Regions from separate parts of the Paraburkholderia sp. BL6665CI2N2 genome, predicted to be linked through region 1. Evidence: riboswitches for the same ligand, from Rfam matches in the RefSeq annotation. Region 1 holds a riboswitch; each other region holds the start of a gene.

Region 1 (5,462 bases):
TATAAGGTGAGCGCGGTGAGCAGCGACCGCGACGCCGATCCGCTGCATGCCATGCCGACGCTCGTCAAAAGCGCGCTCGCCAGGTTTCCCTTCGATGCGCCACCCGATTGGCGCGTGAAGTTGCGCGCCGACGAAACTGGCGGCGTGCCGGCCGTGATGTCGGTGAAGCCGCTTCAGCCGTAAGGGCTGTAACACGCGTCGAGCTTATTCCGGCGCATCGCTGCCTTCCGGCCAGCGGTTTTCGAACACGCAATCGGCGAGCGGCACGCGGCTCGCCCAGCGCTCGGTTTCCAGCATCGGCTCGCTATAAAACCGGTCGACGTGGCCGAGGCACAGAATCGCCACGGGACGCGCGCCCTCGGGCATGCGCAGCAGCTGGCGAACCGCGTCGACGTCGAACAGCGACACCCAGCCCATGCCGAGACCTTCGGCGCGCGCGGCCAGCCACATGTTCTGGATCGCGCACGCCACCGACGCGAGGTCCATCTCCGGCAGCGTGCGCCGGCCGAAGATGTGGCGCTCGCGGCCGTCCATCAGCGCCATCACCAGCAGTTCGCCGCAGTCCAGCATGCCTTCCACTTTCAGCTTCATGAACTCTTCGCGGCGTTGGCCGAGCGCATCGGCGGTGGCGAGCCGTTCGCTTTCCACCGCATCATGCAAGGCCGTGCGCAGCGCGGGATCGGTGATCCGCGCGATCCGCCACGGCTGCATGAAGCCGACGCTCGGCGCGTGATGCGCGGCGTCGAGCAGGCGCTGCAGCACTGCCGGATCGACCGGATCGCGCACGAAATGGCGCATGTCGCGGCGTTCGTAGATCGCGCGATAGACGGCGTCGCGCTCGGAATCGTTAAAAGGCTTCGCCATGGAACAGGGCGGCCGTGAAGGCCGGGTTGGAGGGCCAGTAAGCGTGCATGTAAGTCGCCACGATCGAGCCGGCGCGATAAAGGGCCTCGCCGGGCGCGTCGCCCTGCGGCCTGGTGGCCGAGCGCAGCGGCGTGAGCGAAGTGTTCAGCTTCGAGTAGTGAAACGTGTGGCCGGTCATCGGCCCATGCAGGCTGTCGATCTGCTGCATGCCGAGCGCGGTGAAGCGCGTTTGCATGGTCGCGTGGCCGGGCAGCAGGCCGAGCATCGGTGTGGTTACGCCGTGCGTGTCGGTGAGTTGGTCGAGCAGATACAGCATGCCGCCGCATTCGGCGACGAGCGGTTTGCCGGCCGCCGCGTGCGCGTGAATGCTCGCCGCGCTGTGCGTGTTGCTGGCCAGCGTGGCGGCGTGCAGTTCCGGGTAGCCGCCTGGAAGATATACAGCGTCGGTGTGTTCCGGCAGCGCTTCGTCGGCGAGCGGCGAGAAGAAAGCGACTTGCGCGCCGAGTGCTTCCAGCAGTGCGACGTTCGCCGGGTAGATGAACGAGAACGCGGCGTCGCGCGCAATGGCGATTGTCTTGCCGTCGAGCAGGCGCGGCAGGGTCTCAGGTGTCGGCGTACCGAACTCGACAGGCGGCGGCAATTCGGCGAGCGCGGTATGACCTAAAGTGTCAGCGGCGTGATCCAGCCGTGCGTCGAGATCGTCGATTTCTTCCGCCTGATGCAAGCCGAGGTGACGATCGGGCAGTGCGATTTCATCGCTGGCGGCAATGTGTCCGCACCAGCGCAGATCCGGCGGCAACGCTTCTTCGAGCATCTGCGCATGCCGCGCGGAGCCGACGCGATTGGCGAGCACGCCGTAAAACGGCACCTGCGGCCGGAATTGCGCGAGACCGAAGGCGACCGCGCCGAAGGTCTGCGCCATCGCCTTCGCCGAAATCACCGCGAGCACCGGCACGCCGAACGTGGTGGCGAGATCGGCGCTGCTCGGCGTGCCGTCGAACAGACCCATCACGCCTTCGATCAGGATCAGGTCGGCTTCGGCGGCGGCTTGCGCGAGCAGCGTGCGGCAGGCGGCTTCGCCCACCATCCACAGATCGAGCGACAGGACCGGTGCGCCGCTCGCGCGCGCCAGAATCATCGGATCGAGAAAGTCCGGACCGATCTTGAAGACGCGCACGCGTCGCCCCAGCCGCCGATGGTAGCGCGCGAGACCCGCGGTGATCGTGGTCTTGCCTTGACCTGAAGCAGGCGCGCTGATGAACAGGGCGGGGCACGCGGCCATCGCTCAGAACTCCACGCCGCGCTGCGCTTTCACGCCTTGCTCGCGATACGGATGCTTGACGATGCGCATTTCGGTGACGAGGTCGGCGGCTTCGATCAGCGCGTCCGGCGCGTGACGGCCGGTCACCACCACATGCAGCATCGGCGCGCGCGCGGCGATTACCGACAGAACTTCGTCGAGCGGCAGGTATTCGTACTTGAGCACCGTGTTCAGCTCGTCGAGGATCACCATCTGGTACTCGCCGCTTTCGATCATGCGGCGCGCTTCGTCCCAGCCTTTGCGCGCGGTTGCGATATCGGCGTCGCGGTTCTGGGTGTTCCAGGTGTAGCCGTCACCCATCGTGACGAAATCGCAGTTGGCGATCGCGCCGAGAAAGTCGCGCTCCGAGGTGTGCAGCGCGCCCTTGATGAACTGCACGACGCCGAGACGCATGCCGTGGCCCAGCACACGCACGGCCATGCCGAATGCGGCAGTAGTTTTGCCTTTGCCCGTGCCGGTGTTGACGATCAGCAGGCCTTTTTCGACGGTGGCGTGGGCCTGTTTTTTCTCGTGGCCTTCGCGGCGGCGCTCGGTCATGCGTTGATGCGATTCGGGGTCGGTCTTCATGGCAGGTCCTGTTGCTGTGTGTCGTTGTCTGGGTGTTCGGCGTGAGCGGCGTGAGCGGTGGTTGAGGCGATCGCCACGGTGACGCTGGCATAAACGGTTTTGCGCACGAGGAGCGAGGCGCGAGGCGCATGGCCTATGACGGATTCACCGAGCCCGGCTGCGACGTCGGCCACAGTGCCAAGCAGCGCGCACGGCTCGCAGACGCCGTCCACGCCGAGATGCTCGCGCACTGCCGCCGAAGGCACCGCGACAGGCATCGCCGCGATCTGTTCAAGGCTGAACAGTGTCAGCGGCAGCGCATGGCGAGCGCAGAATTCGAGGAGGCCCGCTTCGCGGGCTTTGGTATCAAGCGAGGCGACGGTGCGGATTTCGTCGAACGAATGTGCGCCGAGCGCGCCGCACACCGCGGCTTCGATCTCCTCGGCCGAGCTATGCAAACGGCAACCGATGCCGACGCTCAGCGTTTTCATCGCGTATCCGTTCCGTCCGCGACCGGCGTTGCAGCGCGTTCCGCATGCGCCGCCTCGCGCGCCAACGCGAGCGACGCCACCCCGCCGATCACCACGATCGCCGGCGACCCAAGTCCGGCACGCGCAACGGTCTCGGCAAATTCACCAAGCCGCGCCAGCGCGTGGCGTTGCTCGGGACGCGTGGCCGATTCGATCGCCGCGCACGGCGTGTCGGCGCTCATGCCGGCCGCGAGCAGCGCGCCGACGATATCGTTGAGTCGCCGCATGCCCATGTAGATCACAAGCGTCATGCGCGTGGCCGCGAGTGCGGCCCAGTCGGGCTCGCCGCTGCCCGCGCCGTGCCCGGTGACGAACACGACGCCCTGCGCATGATCGCGATGCGTGACCGGAATCCCGATCGCTGCGGGCGCCGCGATTCCCGCCGTGATGCCGTTGACGACCTCCACCTCGATACCCGCCGCGTGCAGTGCCTGCTGTTCTTCGCCGCCCCGGCCGAACACGAATGGGTCGCCGCCTTTCAAACGCGCGACGCTACGCCCGGCCCGCACATGTTCGAGCATCTGCGCGACGATGCCTTCCTGCGGTGTGGACGGATGACCGCCGCGTTTACCCACGTAGACGATCAGTGCGTCAGCGCGCGCGAACTGCAGCACCTCGGGGTTCACCAGATCGTCGACCAGCACCACGTCGGCTTGCGCCAATGCACGGGTGGCCTTGATGGTCATGAGTTCGACGTCGCCGGGGCCGGCGCCGATCAGCCAGGCGCGGGTCATCGCGGCGTGCACGGCGGGCGCCATGTCGTGACAAGCGGGAAGGGGTAAAGCGCGAAGGGTCGCCAGACGGCGGACGTTGGGGTCATGCAGCTACGGATTCAGGCATGGCGCAATGCGTGGTTCGTAGCGAGTTTCACACGAAACTCGCCTACGCGGACACTCTGCGTCGTGCTTTTAGCGCCTTCGCATCCGTCCCTCGCGGATTCCGGCGGCCGGCGGCGCGATGTTGCCCTGAGGTTCGCCGCCTCCGCGTCTGGCCGGTATCCGGGCTGGCGGCCTCACGCGCTTTGCCTTCCCGTCCGCATTCGCTGGAAATTGCCGGACAGTGGCTTAAAAAAACGCATGCGCGGCGCAAGTCGATTCAACATCGCGCCGCAGGTCGCTTACCGTTGCGGGGACAGCACAGGTTAAGCGCATGGCGCGCTGCCTGTTTCCCGTTTAACTGCACACGCGAATGCATGTGCGGGCACCAAACGCGCGCATACGATAGCACATGGCGCCCCGTCCGATAAGCGCTTGCGGCCTGGGGTTTCCTTGACGGCACCGGGCGGCGGGCCTACACTCGCACGCACTTTGGTGCTCGTGTGCGCGCTCGTGCGCATGCAGTTAAACGGGAAACAGGGTGCTCACCTGCCATGGATCGGGCCAACCTGTGCTGCCCCCGCAACGGTAAGCGAAATGTGGTGCTAACTGCAGTGTCGAACGCAGTCGGTTAGCGCCGCGGAGCCGGCTTCGATGTCCACGCGCAAGGCCGCGTCGGCATATCACCACTGGGCGAGAAATCACTCGTCCGGGAAGGGGAAGCGGCGCTTTCGCCAGCCCGGATACCGGCCAGATAACGAAGGACGAACGCCGCGGGGATGCGGCGCTACGTTCATGACTCATTCCCGCTTTCTGTTTTTCTGTTGTCGCGGCAACGCCGACTTTCGTCCCCGTGTTTTGTTATGGTCGTGGCTGGCCGGGCGTGTGCTCCGTTTGCCTCGGCATACGCTAAAAACACGCCGGCATGCACGTGCAACTCTACGGATGGACCTCACGATGCAAACTCAAATGCGCAAGATCCCCGTCACCATCGTCACGGGCTTTCTCGGCAGCGGCAAGACTACGCTGCTGCGGCATATTCTTCAGCATGCGGGCGGCAAGCGCATCGCGGTGATCGTCAACGAATTCGGCGAACTCGGCATCGACGGGGAAATCCTCAAGGGTTGCGGCATCGGTTGCGATGAAAACGGCGTCGAGACCGAAGGCCAACTGTATGAACTGGCGAACGGCTGCTTGTGCTGCACCGTGCAGGAAGAGTTTTTCCCGGTGATGGAAAAGCTCGTGGAGCGCCGCGATCAGATCGATCACGTGCTGATCGAGACGTCGGGTCTGGCGTTGCCGAAGCCCTTGGTGCAGGCGTTCAACTGGCCGCAAATCAAGAACAGCTTCACCGTGGATGCTGTGGTCACCGTGGTGGACGGCCCG
Region 2 (5,462 bases), 640 kb from region 1:
GCGCCTTGCGCGAGCGCCGCGCGGCCCGCCGCGTCCGCGCCCGCGGAAAATTGCAGATCGTCGATCACATCCACCATGCCGCATGCGTGGATCACGCGCACCGCGAGTTTTTCAAGGTCGGCGGGAATGCGCGACAAGTCGGCCTCCGCACGGATCGTCGCGAAGGATTGGCGATAGATCTCCTGACCGTCGCGAATGTAATCAAGCATCGGTGTCACTCCGGGCGAGGCGTTCGAGCATGTCGGCGGCCTCGCCGATCGTCAGTTGGCGCGCGACGCACTGGCCGAAGCCGGGCCGGCCGTCGCGCCGATAAAGGTCGTAGAGGCCGGGCGCGGCGGCGAGCAGCGTGAACGGCGCGCAATGCGCGGCGGCGCACGAGCGCGAGCAGCCGCTCAGATGCACGTCCACGCCGGCGGGCAGCCGAGCCGCGAGGCGCAACGCGTCGTTCTTGGTGTCGGCGAGGCCCTTCACGCAGCCGCCCGATCCGGCGCACGCGATCAGGTGCGTAATCGCGTGTGCGGGATCGCAGGCGAGACCGAGGGCGTTCAGGCCGGACAACACGGTCGGAACGGCATGCGTGGCGATGTCGGGTAACAGCACGCTTTGCCAGGGTGTGAGGTGAAGCGTGGCGTTGCCGTGCTGTTGCGACAGCGTGGCGAGTCCCGTTAGCGTGTCTGCGTCGAGACGTCCCAGCGGTGGCTGGCCGCCGACGTGCCACGCTCCGGGCTCGCGTTGGGCGTGGGCGCCGAGGCGAAGGTTGGCGTCGGCTGGTGTAGCGCGATGCCAGTTCGCGAGCTTCGCGTTTCGCGTCAGTGGGAAGTCGAGGTATTGCTCGGCGTGATGCAGCACCGCGTCGACGGAATGCGCGGTTAGCAGGTGGCGCATGCGTGTGGCGTCGGCGGCGGCGAGGTCGAGGAATGTCAGGAGTAGCGCGCGTACTAGGGCCGCGACTTGTGCAGGCATGATTGCGGCTAGAGCCCCTGTGTTGTTCACGCCCGGTTTTGCAAGCGCGGTGCTTTGGCTTTGCGTAAGCGCGCCGGCGTAGGCGCTCACAGGCGGACAACCCGCCAACCCGAACACGAACCGCACGCCGTCCACCTCCTGCGACGCCGCGAGCCACACGTCGTGCGGATGGTCCACTCTCGCGAGCCGTTCGCCGCCGTCCAGCAACAGTGCGAATTTTGGCGACAGCGCCGCGAAACGCGCTTCGCTTTGCAGCATCATGAGCAATTCGGCGCACAGCGGGCGCGTGTCGAATAGCGCGAACGGATCGCGTCCGGCAGCGGGGCTGATCATGACGTTGCGGACGTCGTCGGCGGCGGTCGCGGCGGAGAGTGCGTGGGCAGTGCCCAATCGCTGCGCTGCTGCGGCCGGGGCTTTCGAGGCCCGTTCATTCATTGCGTTCGCGGGTTCGGTATCTGTAGCGCTCTGCGCCGTCGCGTTCGCCGTTTCGACGTCCGCAGGGCTCTCTGCCTTTATGTTCGCGGCTCCGGCATCTGTAGCGCTCTCCGCCTCTGCGTTCACGGCGCTGGCGGCAACTGCATTCACAGCGTTGACAGCCGCCGTCGTGTCCGCACGGCCCGCCACGCCGTTCGCCGGCATCGGCCCAAGACCCGCGTCGATCAAAGCCGCGATCAACGCCGCCTCTTCACCGCGCCTCACGCCGCGCACCTGCACATTCGCGCGATTGGTCAACTCGATCACCCCGGCCGCGTGCCGCGCGCTAGCCTCCGCGATCGCCCGAGCCTGCGCCGCGCTCAATTCGCCGCCGGGCAGTTTGATCCGGCAAATCCCGCCGTCGCGCGCGGCGACGATGCGCAGCAGCCCCGGACACGCCGAGGGCCGCAGCGTGCCGGCTGCGTCGGATAAAACGGTGGAGGGCGTTGCTTGATTCAAGACGGACACCGGGTTTAGCGTCGCGCGACAGCCCGAGCATGCCGTGAGGCGGGCATGGCTGCGGCATCGGTACACCCCGCCCGATGTTGGCTGGCACGAACAGTCTCGCCGGCAGGTCTCCTGGCTGGCAGGTCATGGTCCGCCGCGGCCTTCCCGGTCGAACCAGTGGCGTGGAGCGCAGGCGGACTCGCTGCATACAGTTGCGGGGGCAGCCACAGTGGCACTGTGTTCCCTCTTCGGCCCCGAAGGGCACCGGCGGCTGTATTATGCCTTTTTTCGAACAGCACAACGAGGCTGGACGCTTTGATCGGCGTGGCACAGCGCATTATTTGAAGACACAGAATGAGGATGGATGCATGCCCGCGTGGCTGACGGTGGTGGGCATAGGCGACGACGGCTTCGCCGGTTTGGGGCGGCCCGCGCGGCGTGCCTTGCTGGAAGCGTCGGTGGTGTACGGCGGCGAACGTCATCTGGCGATGCTGCCCGCGCGTCTCGCCGCGCGCCGTGCCGCCTGGCCGCGTCCGTTCGATCTCGCACCCTTGCTGGCCGAGCGCGGCGCAGCCGTGTGCGTGCTGGCGAGCGGCGATCCGATGCTGTTCGGCGTCGGCGCGACACTCGCGCGGCAATTGCCGGCGGGAGAATTGCGGGTGCTGCCGGCGCCGTCGTCGTTGTCGCTGGCGGCCGCGCGGCTCGGCTGGCCGTTGCAGGACGTCGCGACGGTGTCGCTGGTGGGGCGGCCGTTGCCCGCACTGAACGCGCATCTGCATGACGGCGCGCGCATGTTCGTGCTCAGCGCGGACGGGCGCACGCCCGCGGCGCTCGCGGCATTGCTGAACGCACGAGGTTACGGGGCGACCCGCATGAGTGTGCTGGAACACCTGGGCGGCGAGCTGGAGCGGCGCATCGACGGCCGCGCGGATCAGTGGTCCGCGGGCGAGGTGGCCGCGCTGAACCTGATCGCGCTCGACTGCCGTGCCACTGAAGGCGCGCCGCGTCTGCCGCTGAGCTGCGGTTTGCCCGACGACGCGTTTCGTCACGACGGCCAGTTGACCAAGCGGGACGTGCGCGCGATCACGCTCGCGCGCCTCGCGCCGACGCCCGGCGAATTGCTGTGGGATGTAGGCGCGGGCAGCGGCTCGATCGGCATCGAATGGATGCGCGCGCATGCCACCTGCCGCGCGATTGCGATCGAAGGGCACGCGGAACGGCAACGTTTCATCGAACACAATCGCGATACGTTGGGTGTGCCGGGGCTGCAACTCGTCGCGGGGCGCGCGCCTGAGGCGCTGCAGGGGTTGCCGGTGCCGGATGCCGTGTTCGTCGGCGGCGGCGTGACCGTGCCGGGCGTGCTGGAGGCATGCTGGGCTGGTCTGCGCGAAGGCGGGCGGCTGGTCGCCAATGCGGTCACGTTGCAAGGCGAGGCGGCGTTAATGGCGTGGCGCGAGCGGCATGGCGGGACGTTGACACGGATCGCATTGGCGGACGCGCAACCGCTTGGCGGGTTCGACACGTGGCGGCGGGCGTTGCCGATCACGCTGCTGGAGGTGACGAAGCCGGTGAGCGGCGAGGGCGTGAGCCTCGTGGGAACCGAAACCGTGGCTAACGCGACGAATGCGACGGATGTGCCGAATGCCAGGCGTGCTGCAAGTGCCGGAAGCGGTATGAGCGCCACGAATGTCACCAACACGACCAACTCGACGAAAGCGACGAACACCGGCGCCACCCCCACCGACCCATCGCCCGAACCCTGATGCGCGAAGAATCCCCCGAACAACCCGCGCCGCTGCGTAGCGGCTACACGACCGGCAGTTGCGCCACCGCGACGTCGCTGGCGGCGGCGCGTCTGTTGCTCGCGGGTGTCGTCAGCGAAGTGGCGGAGATCGTGTTGCCGAAGGGGCAGCATGTGCCGATGCCGCTGGTGTTCTGCCGCCTGATCGGCAATGGCGATGAAGGCGCGGAAGCCGGCACGATCAAGGACGCCGGCGACGATCCCGACGTCACGCACGGCGCCGTCGTTTTCGCGCGCGTGCGCCTCGTCGCCGAAGCGGGCGTGATATTTCGCGCGGGGCCGGGCGTCGGCACGGTGACGCGCGCGGGGCTGACGCTGCCGGTCGGCGAACCCGCCATCAACCCGGTGCCGCGCAGAATGATGACCGAGCATCTGGCCGAACTCGCGGCGGAGCATGCGTACGGCGGCGGCTTCGAAGTGACGATCGGCGTGGAAGGCGGCGAAGCGCTCGCGCTGAAAACGATGAACCCGCGTCTCGGCATTCTTGGCGGGTTGTCGATCCTCGGCACCACCGGCATCGTGCGTCCATTTTCGTGTTCGGCGTATATCGCGTCGATTCATCAGGGGATCGACGTCGCGCGCGCCAACGGCTATACCCATCTCGCCGCCTGCACCGGCAACGCGAGCGAGGACGCGATGCGCGCGCACTACGGCCTGCCGGATATCGCGTTGATCGAGATGGGCGACTTCGTCGGCGCGGTGCTCAAGCATATGAAGCGCGCGCCGGTCGAGCGCCTGAGCGTGTGCGGCGGCTTCGGCAAGCTCAGCAAGCTGGCGGCGGGTCATCTCGATCTGCATAGCCGCAATTCGAGCATCGACCTCGAGCGGCTCGCGCAATGGGCCGCCGAACAGGGCGCCGACGACGCGCTTCAGGCGGCGATCCGCGCAGCCAACACGAGTCAGCAGGCGGTCGCGTTGGCGCACGCGCGGCAGGTGCCGCTCGGCGATATCGTCTGCCGGCACGCACTGGCGGTGGCGCGCGAGATCGTGCCGCCGCAGGTCAACGTCGAAATGTTCGCGATCGATCGCCAGGGCAAGCTGATCGGAGCCGCGCAATGAAAATGAAGCGGATTCTGCTGCTCGGCGGCACCGGCGACGCGTTGCGGATCGCGCGGCAACTCGCGCCCGAGCACGTGTATAGTCTCGCCGGCCTCGGCAAGCTGCCGGAGGATCTGGCGTGCACGGTGCGAGTCGGCGGCTTTGGCGGCAGCGAAGGTATGGCGCGCTACATCGCCGGTGAAGGTATCGATCTCGTGATCGACGCGACGCACCCGTATGCCGCGCGAATCAGCGCGAACGCGGCGCAGGCAAGCCGCGCCGCGCGCGTGCCGAATTGGGCACTGCGCCGCCCGGCATGGCAGCCGCAAGCCGGCGACGATTGGCGCATGGTCGGCGACTGGAACGAACTCACGGATACGCTCGCGCCGTTCGGAAAACCGCTCTTCACGCTCGGCCGCGAACCGCTCGCGCATCTCGACGAAATCCCGCCTCATCAGTTCTGGGTCGTGCGTTGTCTCGAAGCGCACGTCGACACGCCGCGTGCGCGGATCCTCGCGGCGCGCGGTCCATTCACGCTCGAAGGTGAACGCGCGCTATTCGCCCTGCAAGCCTTCGACGTGGTGGTCAGCAAAAATAGCGGCGGCCAGGCGACTGAAGCAAAACTCGAAGTCGCGCGTGAACGCGGTTTGCCGGTCGTGATGCTGCGCCGACCTGAATTGCCGGCAGCAGAGAGGGAATTCGAAAGCGTTTCGGATTTGCTCGACGCACTGCAACGCGC
Region 3 (5,462 bases), 3.9 Mb from region 1:
CCGGCCATAATCGGAATGTCGATAAGACCCGCGGTGGATGGCAACGGCGTCGCAATGCCCGCGTTGACGACTTCGAGTTCGATGCCCGAGACGCGGCTCAACGCATTGATCGCCGCGCCGCCCGCGAGAAAGTTGGCGACCATCTGCGCGGTCACCGCTTGCGGATAAGGGCTCACGCCCTCCTCGGCAACGCCGTGGTCGCCGGCGAACACGATCATCGCCGGGCGCGTCACGGTGGGATGCGTGGTGCGCTGAATCAGGCCCATCTGACGCGCGAGCGTTTCGAGCCGGCCGAGACTGCCGGGCGGCTTCGTCTTGGTATCGATGATGTGCTGCAACTCGTCACGCAGCGTTTGATCGAGTGGTTCGACTTCGGGCAATCCAGGCAAGCGTGGCAATGAAGTCATGAGCGTGTTTGAAAGAGAATGTTGGAATGAAGCGGTCAGCTTGCCGGCGTGTCATGGCCGGCAGGCGATTCGTGACGCGCGCGCGGTGCGGGAATCAGCGCCTCGTGTTCGCCGTCGCGAATCAGAATCAACGGGTAGCCGAATGCACGGCTCGCCAGCGTCGGCGTCAGCACGTCGTGCACCGGTCCGGCATACACGCCGCCCGCGCCGTCGAGCAGCAGCGCATGCGTCGCGAAACGGCGCGCGAGGTTCAGGTCGTGGCATGAAAACATCACTGTACGCCGAGGCTCGCGCGTCCACGCGGCCAGCGCTTCGAGGCAGTCGATCTGATGATGCAGATCGAGATGCGACAACGGTTCGTCGAGCAACAGCAACGGCGCGTCCTGGCACAGCACCGCCGCCAGCGCCACGCGTTGCCGCTCGCCGCCCGAGAGCGACAGCACATCGCGCGCGGCGAATGCGGCGAGTCCCAACAGATCCAGCGCCGCGTGCGCCGCTTCGCGATCGGCTTCGCGTTCCCAGCCCCAGCCGCTGAGATGCGGGAAGCGGTTCAGCATCACGATATCGAGCACGCTCGCGCTGAACGCGTCGGGCGCGCTTTGCGGCATCAGCGCGCGGCGTTGCGCGAGCGGCATTGGCGGCCAGTCGGCGAGGCGCACGCCATCGAGTTCGACATGTCCCGCGCACGGTTGCAGCAAACCCGCGAGCGTGGAGAGCAAAGTCGTCTTGCCCGCGCCGTTCGGGCCGGCGATACACCAGATCTCGCCGGCGTAGAAGGTATGCGTGAAGGCGTCGAGCAAAGTGCGCGCGCCGACGCGCAAGGTCAGACGTTGCGCGCTGAGGGTCGCTTCATGAGAAGGAGCGTGACGGGTTTGCATCATCGGCGCCTGCGCAGCAGCATCCACAGAAACACCGGCACACCGATGATCGACGTGATCACGCCGACCGGCAACTGCGCCGGCGCGATCACGGTGCGCGCGATCAGGTCCGCGCCCATCACCGCGACGCCGCCGCCGAGTGCGGCGGCCGGCAGCAGCATGCGCTGATCGTTGCCGAACGCGAGCCGCAGCATGTGCGGCACGACCAGTCCGACAAAGCCGATGGTGCCCGCCGTCGTCACCGCCGCGGCCGCGGCGAGCGAAGCCACCAGATATACCCGCAATCGCAGCGGCATCACCGCGACGCCTAATGCCTGCGCGGCGGCGTCGCCACGCAGCAGCACATTCAGACGCGGTGCGGCGGGCACGATCGCAACCAGCACGATGACGAGCGCGATGAGCGCCGTCCACGGCATCGCGCCGCCGTTGAGGTCGCCAGTCAGCCAGAACAGCATGCCGCGCAAGCGGTTATCGGGCGCGAGATTGAGCAGCAAAGTTATCAGCGCGCCCCAGCCCGCTGCGATCACCGCGCCGGTCAGCAGCAAACGCGGCGACGTGTCCTGCGGTTCGCCGCGCCACAACTCGCGGCGCGCGAGGCCGAGCACCAGCAGGATCGACACGAACGCGCCGGCGAATGCGCTTGCGTCGACAATCCACCATGCGCAACCGGCGATCATCGCGACCAGCGCGAAGCTCGCCGCACCGCCCGATACGCCCAATACGTAGGGCTCGGCCAGCGGATTGCGCAACAGCACCTGCAGCAACGCGCCGGCCAACGCGAGCAGCGCGCCGCAGGCGAAGCCGGCTACCGCGCGCGGCAGACGCAGCGTGCGGACGATTTCCGCAGTCAGGTCGGCGGTGCCGACAGACGGCGCATGCGACGGCATCAGCGCCGCCAGCACACGCATTGGCGCGAGCGATACGCTGCCAAGCGCGAGCGACGCCATCAGCACCGCCAGCGCAATCAGGGCGAGCGCCAGCCAGATCGCGGCCGCGCGCTTCGCGCTCATCACGCGCAGTGTCGCGGGCATCGAACCCGAATGGCGATTCATCCGCGCGAACTCAACGAGGAGGCGTAACCATCACTGCTGCTGCCAACCAACCGTGAGATACGCACCACGCCGTGGCGAGTTATACGAGTAGGCCGTTTCATAGTCCTTGTCCAACAGATTCTGGATTTGCGCGGCCACGTACCATGCTTTCGTGATGTTGTAGCGCGCCGACAGATTCACCACGCCATAGCCGCCCAGCTTGCCGCTGCTGTCGTTGCTCGGGCCGCTCACGATCCACTCGCCGCCCACCCGCCACCCGGCGATGCTGCGGTTCACCGTCAGCGCCCCGAAGCGCCGGGCGCGCCGCACGAGGTCGGCATCGTTGTCGAGGTCGACGGGATTTTGCAGCGTCAGCGACGCGCGCACGTCCGTCTTGCCGACATGGCCGCTCCACGATCCTTCGATGCCCTGCACCTTCGCATGCCCGACGTTCTCGGCCAGATAGATGCCGGGCGTCACCTGCTCGTAGTTAATCAGATTCGAATAGCGCGTCTGGAATGCGGAAAGGCGCATCACGCCGAGCGCATTCGATGCGTACTGCAGCGCGGCTTCGATCGAATGGCTGCGCTCCGGCTGGATAGACGGATTGCCGCTGATCGGATAGTACAGATCGTCGAAGCTCGGCGCGCGAAACGAATCCGAATAGCTTGCGGTCACCTTCCAATGGCCGGTGATGTCGAAACCGTAGCCGAGATAGTAACTGTTCGCTCCGCCGAAATCGGAATACTGGTCGCGCCGAACGTTGGCCTGAAACTGGTTGCGCCCGAAGCGTCCCGTATAGCCGGCGAAGCCCGAATCCACATGACGGTCCGGCGCCGCGAACGTGTCCGAATCGAGGCTTTGATCGAGATGCTCATAACCGACCTGCAGTTTCTGCTGCGCGGCCAGCGCGAAATCGTTCTGCCATGTGTATTGGCGATTGTCGGTATCGAAGCGGCCGTTGTACACGCCGTTGGTGTTCGACACGCTGCGGTCGTCGCCTTCGGCGACGATGAAGTGCGTGGTCCACCAGTCGGCCAGCTTGCCGTTCGCGAACACCGAGACCTGGCGCACCTTGCTATACAGGTTGTTCAGATCGGTCGGCACGCCGTACGCGTTGTCGTAGCTGTTGTTGCCGTTCGACTGCAAGTAGCTGGCGCCGGCGTCCCATTTGTCGTTGAACTTGTGGCGCAGCGAAGCCGAGACGCTCTCGTTCAGATAACCGTTCGCGTTCGGATTGGCGCTGGGCGCCTCCTTCGTGTTCAGCGACGAGAAGCCGTCGTCCTTCGAACGCGCTAGCGAAATGCTGAAGGTGGTATTGCCGTCCTGGTCCAATGCGCCGTTCACGCCCGCCTGCTGCGTCTGCGTGTGATAGCTGCCGTAGCCGAGCGAAAAATTGAAACGCGGCGGGTGATCGCCGCCGCTTTTCGTGAACACCTGCACCACACCGCCGATCGCGCCCGAGCCGTATAACGCCGACACGTTGCCGTTTACCACCTCCACGTGATCGATCTGGTCGAGTGGAATCTGCGCGAGTTGCGGGGCACCCAGACTCACCGAATCGACGCGCACGCCGTCGATCAGCAGCAGCGATTGCGTCGAGGACGCGCCGCGCAAGGAGAGGCTCGTCGTCGAACCGGGACCACCCGTGCGCGAGATTTGCGCGCCGGGCGCGAGTTGCAGGAGGCCCGGCAAATCGGTCGCGGTGGTGTCGGCGATATCCTGCTGATCGAACAGCGAGGTCTGCGGGATCGTGTCGGCGAGCGCTTGCGGCCCGCGATCCGCGGTCACCACCACGGGCGACAGCACCGCCGAAGAGGACACCGAACTCGAAGAATCCGCCGACGAAGACGAAGCAGATGAAGCAGAAGATGGAGACGCAGCTTGCGCGTGCACCACGATCGGCAGGCTCGAAAAGGCGAGCAGCGCCGCGCGGGCGAAGGGGGACAGCATGGGGTGAACGTCCTGTGGATAGCGTGCGCGGCCCGCTTCCCCGCAGGCCGATGCGTAACGAGGCGCCCGCGTATTTAACATTTTCGCGCGGGACGTGCCTCTCCCTCTGGCCGGTATCCGGGCTGGCGACGCATCGATCCCGCCTTCCCACGCGAGACGCGCAGTGGCACACTCGCGAGTTGAACTTCCAGCTCGCGAGCGGGATCGACTTGCATGACGAATGTGGTCGCTTACCGTTGCGGGGGCAGCGCAGGTTGGCGCGTTTAGCTGAATCCAGATGAACCGCGCGCCCTGCTTCCCGTTTAACTGCGTGGGCCGTTGAAAAAATGCCGCACGCGGGCACCAGAGTGCGGGCAGTTTAGGAGCGGCCTCGGAGTCCGTCAAGAATGGTGAGATCGCAGGCCATGTGTTCTGTTAAGTGCAGGCTCTTGTCCGACGCGTGAGTACTTTTTCATCATATGGTCGATAAAAAGCCTGCACAAAGCGATGTTGTTACGTCTCGAAACGAGACAATTGTCGGAACCTGCGACATTCCGCGCTAAAATGCGATGTCTTTAGAGGACGCAGCAGATGCTCACCGAACTCGAAACACTTTCACAAAATATCGGCAAGCTGATCGCGATCAGCCAGCGCCACAATGAGGCGCGACTCGCGCTCGAAGAGCAACTCGCGCAATCGCGCGCCGACGCCGAAGCCACGCGCACGGAACTTGCAATGCTGCGCGAGGAACGTAACGCGCTGCAGGCGGAGCGCGACGCGCTTTCGGCGAAGATCGACGACGCACAAGTGCGCCTGAACGCGATCCTCGAGAAGCTGCCGCGTGCGCGCGCGCACAGTGAGCCGGACAACCAGCTCGATCTGCTCGAGCCGGCTCAGCAAGTAGCCGAAGCCGGGAGCGACGTGACCCGCCACGGAGAAAATGCATGACCACCAAGCAGATCGAAGTATCGATTCTCGGCGTGCCCTATCGCCTCGCCTGCTCGCCGGAAACGGAAGCGGCGCTGCTCGAAGCGGTTGCACGCGTCGACGCCGAAATGTCGAAGATCCGCAATAACAGCAACGTGCGCGGCACGGATCGCATTGCCGTCATGGCTGCGCTGTCGCTGGCATCGGAACTGCTTAGACTGCAATCGAGCGTGAGACACGGAGAAGCATTTCCCGCTGAAGAAATCCGGCGTACAATGCATCAAATG
Region 4 (5,462 bases), 2.5 Mb from region 1:
ACAACCGCCCCAACTCCTTGACGCATAACCCATCTTGACCACTGCGCGCAAACTGCGGAGAGCGAAGCACGGCGAGCAAACCGCCGAGCGCAACCGCCGAAGCGGCCGCACTCGTCATGCAAATCAAGCCGACTTCACCGCCGGCCGCCCCGCCACCCGCATCGACGCAATCCGCTCGACCAGCGCGCCGAACAGCAGCCCGATCGTCGCCCACATAATCGCTTGCATACCGAGCGCCGCGACGCGGAATTTCCACAGCAGCACCGCCGGGAAAGCCTCCGGCACTTCGTTGATCGCGGGCATCGACAACTGCACCGCAGCGATGATCACGATGAACACCACCGCCCCCACGATCGAGCCGTTCCACGCGCCAAGTTTCATCGCCGCACGGCGCCGCACCTTGAGCGAGAACACCATCGCCACCAGCGAGATCGCAATCATCAGGAAGAACAGCCCCGTGCGCGTCCCAATCGTCTCAGGGTCGCCGACCGAGGGCGGGTTCGCCGGATACTTCAGATTCGGCACGATCGCGAGCGCAATGAACGCGCCAAGCGCAAGCCATGCGGACAACGCGCGCGGGCTCAACGCGCCCACTCGCCCATAAGCGTAAGCGAACACCAGCGAGAACAGGCCGCCGAATGCCGCGCCGTAAGTCAGCACGCCAGTCAACAAGCCGATACCCCGCTGTGTATCGCGGCTTACCATCTCAGGCTCGGGCGCCTCGCCTTTCGCGGCGTCCGCCTTTTCTTCGAATGAAATCGCCTGATTGACCTGCGGCTCGCCCACTACCCGGGCGAAGCCGAACGTGAGAAGTCCCGCGGCGATGCCTGCAAGCATCCCGCGTACCAATAATTTACCCACCATGGTCGACTCCGTTAGTGGCAGGGAAAGCCGAGCAGATGGCGGCCGTCGTGCACGAACTCATGCACGTACATGCCCGGCACCAGCGAGGTGGCACCCTGTTCCGCACCCACGAAGTAAAGCGCGAGCAACAACAGCAAACCGCCGAACACGACCCAAGGCAACAACTCGCGCAGCGGAATCGGCGTGGGTTGGGCCACGGGCTGGTTGGCGGGATCGAAAACAGCTTCGGTCATGATGGACATCTCCTGGGGTAACGCGCCCCGATAGTCATTGCAGAGGATTGGTGCGAAGCTCAGGTCTGGCTTTCGGCTTGTGCTGCCGATTACAGTGGCGCGACCGCGCCGGGCTCTCACCGGCTTCCGCGCTTCGCAGTCCCGCTATTCTACGCGCTAAACTTGGGCACCCGGCAACGCAAAACACACGTTTCATGCCGTCGGCGTTCGGCTTCGGGGCGTGGCTTGATAGGACAAGAACAGAATGGATACAAGGCTGTTACTGGTCAGCCACGCATCGACCGCCGCCCAGCGCGCAGGCCGTTTTCCCGCCGACGACCCGCTCGACGCCCGCGGCCTCGCCGAAGCCCAAACCCACGCCGCACGCTTGCGCCTGGCGATCGCGGAAGAGTCACCGGCTTTCGTCAGCCCGGCCGCCTGCGCGCGGCAAACGGCGACGGCGCTAGGCCTCGCGGCATCGGTCGACGCCGGTCTGGCGGATCTGAACTACGGCACATGGCAAGGACGGCGGCTCGCCGACCTCGCAGCCGAAGCGCCGCAAGACGTCGCCGCATGGACGCGCGATCCGGACGCCGCGCCTCACGGCGGCGAGTCGTTCGGTCAACTCGTGAAACGGGTAGGAGAATGGCTCGAAGCGTTGTTAGACGGCGAGACCGATCGCGCATCGAGCAACGTGATCGCCGTCACCCACGCGCCGGTACTGCGGGCAGCGATCGTGTATGCGCTCGGGGCATCGCCCGTCGTATTTCCGCGCATTGAAATCGCACCGCTTTCGATCATCGAGTTGCGGCACTCGTCGCGCGGCTGGACATGGTGGCCGGCGTCACACTAGTGGCGCTTGCTCGGCGGCTTACTTACCCGACACCACCAGACGCAGCTTGTTCGACCCGGTCGGCGTCAGCGTGATATCGGTCCGCTTACCCTTCGCGCCCAGATAAAAGTGCTGACGTCCCGGCGAATTCTGATCGTGCGTCGCGTCGGGCAGACACGATGCGACGTCCGCCGCGACAGCTTGCAGCGCGTCGGCATTCGAGCCGGCGTCGTGATGCGGCGTCCACGTGCATTGATAGGCGCCGTGACTCGCCGAACATTGCGCGTCGTCGCCGTAAGGCTGCGCGACGCCCTTGCCGTCGTCCGACGTCAATGAGGCGAGCCCGCCAGGGGCCGCGGCAACGATCCGCTTCAGGGATGTGCAAGGGCTAGGCGCATCGTCGGCATACGCACCGCCGGTCAGCAAAACGCCCAGCGACGCAGCGGCGAGCGCGTTGGCAAGCAATCGGGTTCTGTTCATGTCGGCGCGGTCCTTGAAGTCACTCGCAGGTACCAGCGCGGTAGCACGCTTCATGCCCATGAGCGCTGACTAGTCAAGACCGCGCTTCAGTCACCATCATTACAGTCCAGTACCGAACAAAGCCGCCAGCCCCTGCGCCGACCCGAAAATCCCTTTGGCATCGTGTCCGACACCATCGATCACAAACGTCCGATGCTTCGCCAATCCTTCGGGATGCCGCAACGCCATATAGCGCGCATAAGCCAGCCCGCGCCCGAGCCGGTGTTCACCTTGCGCCAGCGCGGCGCACGAGCGGTCGAGCGCCGGGTGCTGTGGATCGCAATCCGCGCCGCCGAGCAGCGCGGTCACGTCACGCTGCGCGTAACGCGCTTCGAGCGTGGCCGCTGAAGCCGCGTCGCGAGAGTAAGCGGGCAAATCCTCGAGCCCATACTTCCAGCGATTGAACGACGGACACCTCGCCCGATCGAACGCCGCAAACTCGCCGGACACAGCGGACGCAACCGACCCAACCGGCCGCATTGCATCAAAGTACACATACGACGAAGGATTCGCGACCACATAGCGCAGCGCGATACCGCGCGCCGCGAGCGACGCCTCGTCTCGCGCTACTACCGCGTAGCGCTGCACGACCTGCGCGCCGCCCGAGTGTCCCGCGATCACCACCTCGGCGAGCGACGCGAACTGCTCGCGCGACGCCAGCGTGTCCACAATCGCGTCGAGCACGTCGAACGAACTGATCGGCGCGGGACCTTCGGCGTTCTCGCCGGCCATCCAGCTCGTCCAGTCCCAATGCAACGTGGACGGCGGCAGCTCATGCGCGTCGACATCCGCGGTCGCGAGAAATTGCGGCACGATCAGCAGCGTATCGGCCGCGCTGCCGCCGGCAAGCGCGCACGAACGCTGCGCGAGTTCGAAATACGTGTCGCCGTTGCGCAAGCGGCCATGAATCAGAATCACGGCGCGTTGGACATCACGCGTCGGCGCGAGCCAATCGCCATTGGAAAACACCGGCACGGTGCCGCTGCCGGCTCGCGTCGTGACGCTCAGATGCCGGTTCGCAACGACCGCGACCGGATGTTCATTCGGCGCGCGTTCGTCGTCTGTGATGAAAGGCTGGGTCATGCGTTAGGCTCGTGGTCAATCAATGAGTGGCGGGTCTAGCCGCCGCGCCGCTCGACATGCGTCCGGCGCGCGTGAAGTACACCATCGCGAGCGACACGAAGCCGGCAAAAATCAGGTAAAACGCGGGCGTGAGGCTGCTGCCGGTCACGCGCGTCAAGCCGGTGATGGTGAGCGGCGCCATGCCGCCGAACAGCGTCACCGCAATGTTGTACGACAGCGCCACGCCCGCCGAACGGCTGCGCACGGGGAACAAGGTCGCGAGCATGCCGGGATGCGCGCCGGACATCGCGGCGAGGAACAGCGTCGCGATCATCTGCGCGATGAACAAATGCCCCGGCGTCGGATTCGTCACGACGAAGTGATAAAGCGGATACACGCAGACCATCCACGCGATCACGATGGGATAGAACAGCCGGTATGCGCCATAACGATCGGCGAGCTTGCCGGACAGCGGAAACAGAAACAGATTCAGCACACCGGACACGAACGCGCCGAGCAACGCGGTGGACAGCGGCAAATGCAATTGCCGTTCGACATACACCGAGAGATAGGAATGCCAGACATAATTAGTCGCCGCCCCGACGATGATCACACCCATCGCGCAGATCGCCGCGTCGCCGTTATCGCGGAAGAACTGGCGGATCGTGACGCGCGGCGGTTTCTCCTTGTGTTCGAGCAGCCGCTCGAACTCCGGTGACTCGGCTACGCGATGCCGGATATAGAAGCCGAACGGCCCCGCCAGCGCGCCGAACAGAAACGGCAAACGCCAGCCCCACGTCACCAGTTGCTCATGCGTGAACTGCGTGGTCAGCAGATAGCCGACGCCGGACGACAGCAGCAACGCGAACGCCTGCGCCGACATGTTGAAGCTGCCGTAAAACATCTTCTTGTGCGGCGGCGCGTACTCGACCAGCATCGCGGAAGCCGTCGCAAACTGTCCGCCCACGGATAGCCCTTGCAACAAGCGAGCAAGCACCACCAACAGCGGCGCAGCGATGCCGATGCTCGCATAGCCTGGCGTGAGACCCATCAGCAACGTGCTAGCCGCCATCGAAATGATCAGCAGCGAGAGCGCCTTGCGTCGCCCCGCGCGGTCCGAGTAGATACCGAGCAGAATGCCGCCGATCGGCCGCACGATAAAACCGACGGCAAACGTCGCAAGCGTCAGCATGATCGACACGAAACCGCTGCCGCCGGGAAAGAACACCTGCGCGATGATCTTCGCGAAGTAGCCGTAGATCAGAAAGTCGAACCACTCGAGTCCATTGCCGAGCACGGAGGCGAAGATCGCGCGCCGCACCATCGACGGACTCAAGGCGTTCGCCGCATCGGCTCCAGCCGCGACACCGTCGCGCTGATTGAAGGTCGCTTCGCTCATTGCCCGCATCCCGGAGTGTCGAATATTGCTGACAGCGCGCATACCGACGTCAGCATGCGCGCACCGTCGTGCCCCACGCCCGGCACGATATGAAAGTGCTGCTTCAGGCCGTCCGGATGACGCGACTGGATATACCGGTAGTACGCTTCGGCGCGCGCCACGCGTTGCGGCCCTTGCGCTTCGGCGGCACAGGTTCTGTCGAGCGCGCTCTGCTGCGGATCGTCATCAGCGCCGCCGACGAGGTAGTCGACCCGGCGCGACGCATAGATCGCTTCGAGTTGCGCGGGCGTGCGGTCGTCGAGATACGGCGGCCGGTTGTCCATGCCGTATTTCCATTGATTGAAGTCGGGACATTGCGCGGCATCGAACGGCGCGGCAATGCCCTGCGCGTCAGGCCGTTGCGCATCGAAATACGCATACGTGGACGGGCTCGCCACCACGTAACGCACGTCGATGCCTTCGCCGGTCAACGCGGCGATATTACGCGCCGCGACGGCGTAGCGCTGCACGACCTGGCCGCCGCCCGAATGCCCGGCGAACACCACATGCCGCAGATTGGGGAACAGCTTGCGAT

The links. A riboswitch is a leader RNA that binds a small molecule or an ion and turns the genes downstream of it on or off. The one in region 1 is predicted to bind cobalamin.
Region 2: it holds a riboswitch for cobalamin, as region 1 does, so the genes downstream of both, cobG (precorrin-3B synthase) here and cobA (uroporphyrinogen-III C-methyltransferase) in region 1, are expected to answer to the same signal.
Region 3: it holds a riboswitch for cobalamin, as region 1 does, so the genes downstream of both, B0G81_RS29840 (TonB-dependent receptor) here and cobA (uroporphyrinogen-III C-methyltransferase) in region 1, are expected to answer to the same signal.
Region 4: it holds a riboswitch for cobalamin, as region 1 does, so the genes downstream of both, B0G81_RS00995 (CbtB-domain containing protein) here and cobA (uroporphyrinogen-III C-methyltransferase) in region 1, are expected to answer to the same signal.

The regions. Positions count from the first base shown of each region.
Region 1 covers NZ_SORC01000001.1:2,732,800-2,738,261, reverse strand. Annotated here, with positions in the region: gene B0G81_RS12180 (DUF4136 domain-containing protein) at 1-183, shown strand, start outside; gene bluB (5,6-dimethylbenzimidazole synthase) at 205-864, opposite strand; gene B0G81_RS12170 (cobyrinate a,c-diamide synthase) at 848-2,146, opposite strand; gene cobO (cob(I)yrinic acid a,c-diamide adenosyltransferase) at 2,150-2,752, opposite strand; gene B0G81_RS12160 (cobalamin biosynthesis protein) at 2,749-3,222, opposite strand; gene cobA (uroporphyrinogen-III C-methyltransferase) at 3,219-3,995, opposite strand; cobalamin riboswitch at 4,233-4,484, opposite strand; cobalamin riboswitch at 4,553-4,846, shown strand; gene cobW (cobalamin biosynthesis protein CobW) at 5,034-5,462, shown strand, end outside.
Region 2 covers NZ_SORC01000001.1:2,096,287-2,101,748, forward strand. Annotated here, with positions in the region: gene B0G81_RS09385 (precorrin-8X methylmutase) at 1-209, opposite strand, end outside; gene cobG (precorrin-3B synthase) at 202-1,905, opposite strand; cobalamin riboswitch at 1,989-2,168, opposite strand; gene cbiE (precorrin-6y C5,15-methyltransferase (decarboxylating) subunit CbiE) at 2,253-3,647, shown strand; gene B0G81_RS09400 (cobalt-precorrin-5B (C(1))-methyltransferase) at 3,647-4,744, shown strand; gene B0G81_RS09405 (cobalt-precorrin-6A reductase) at 4,747-5,462, shown strand, end outside.
Region 3 covers NZ_SORC01000001.1:6,647,431-6,652,892, reverse strand. Annotated here, with positions in the region: gene cobT (nicotinate-nucleotide--dimethylbenzimidazole phosphoribosyltransferase) at 1-407, opposite strand, end outside; gene B0G81_RS29850 (ABC transporter ATP-binding protein) at 443-1,285, opposite strand; gene B0G81_RS29845 (iron ABC transporter permease) at 1,285-2,337, opposite strand; gene B0G81_RS29840 (TonB-dependent receptor) at 2,368-4,269, opposite strand; cobalamin riboswitch at 4,360-4,631, opposite strand; gene B0G81_RS29835 (ATPase) at 4,840-5,196, shown strand; gene B0G81_RS29830 (cell division protein ZapA) at 5,193-5,462, shown strand, end outside.
Region 4 covers NZ_SORC01000001.1:222,506-227,967, forward strand. Annotated here, with positions in the region: gene B0G81_RS00990 (CbtA family protein) at 124-864, opposite strand; gene B0G81_RS00995 (CbtB-domain containing protein) at 876-1,097, opposite strand; adenosylcobalamin (AdoCbl) riboswitch at 1,100-1,253, opposite strand; gene B0G81_RS01000 (histidine phosphatase family protein) at 1,342-1,929, shown strand; gene B0G81_RS01005 (hypothetical protein) at 1,948-2,388, opposite strand; gene B0G81_RS01010 (alpha/beta fold hydrolase) at 2,488-3,510, opposite strand; gene B0G81_RS01015 (MFS transporter) at 3,530-4,888, opposite strand; gene B0G81_RS01020 (alpha/beta hydrolase) at 4,885-5,462, opposite strand, start outside.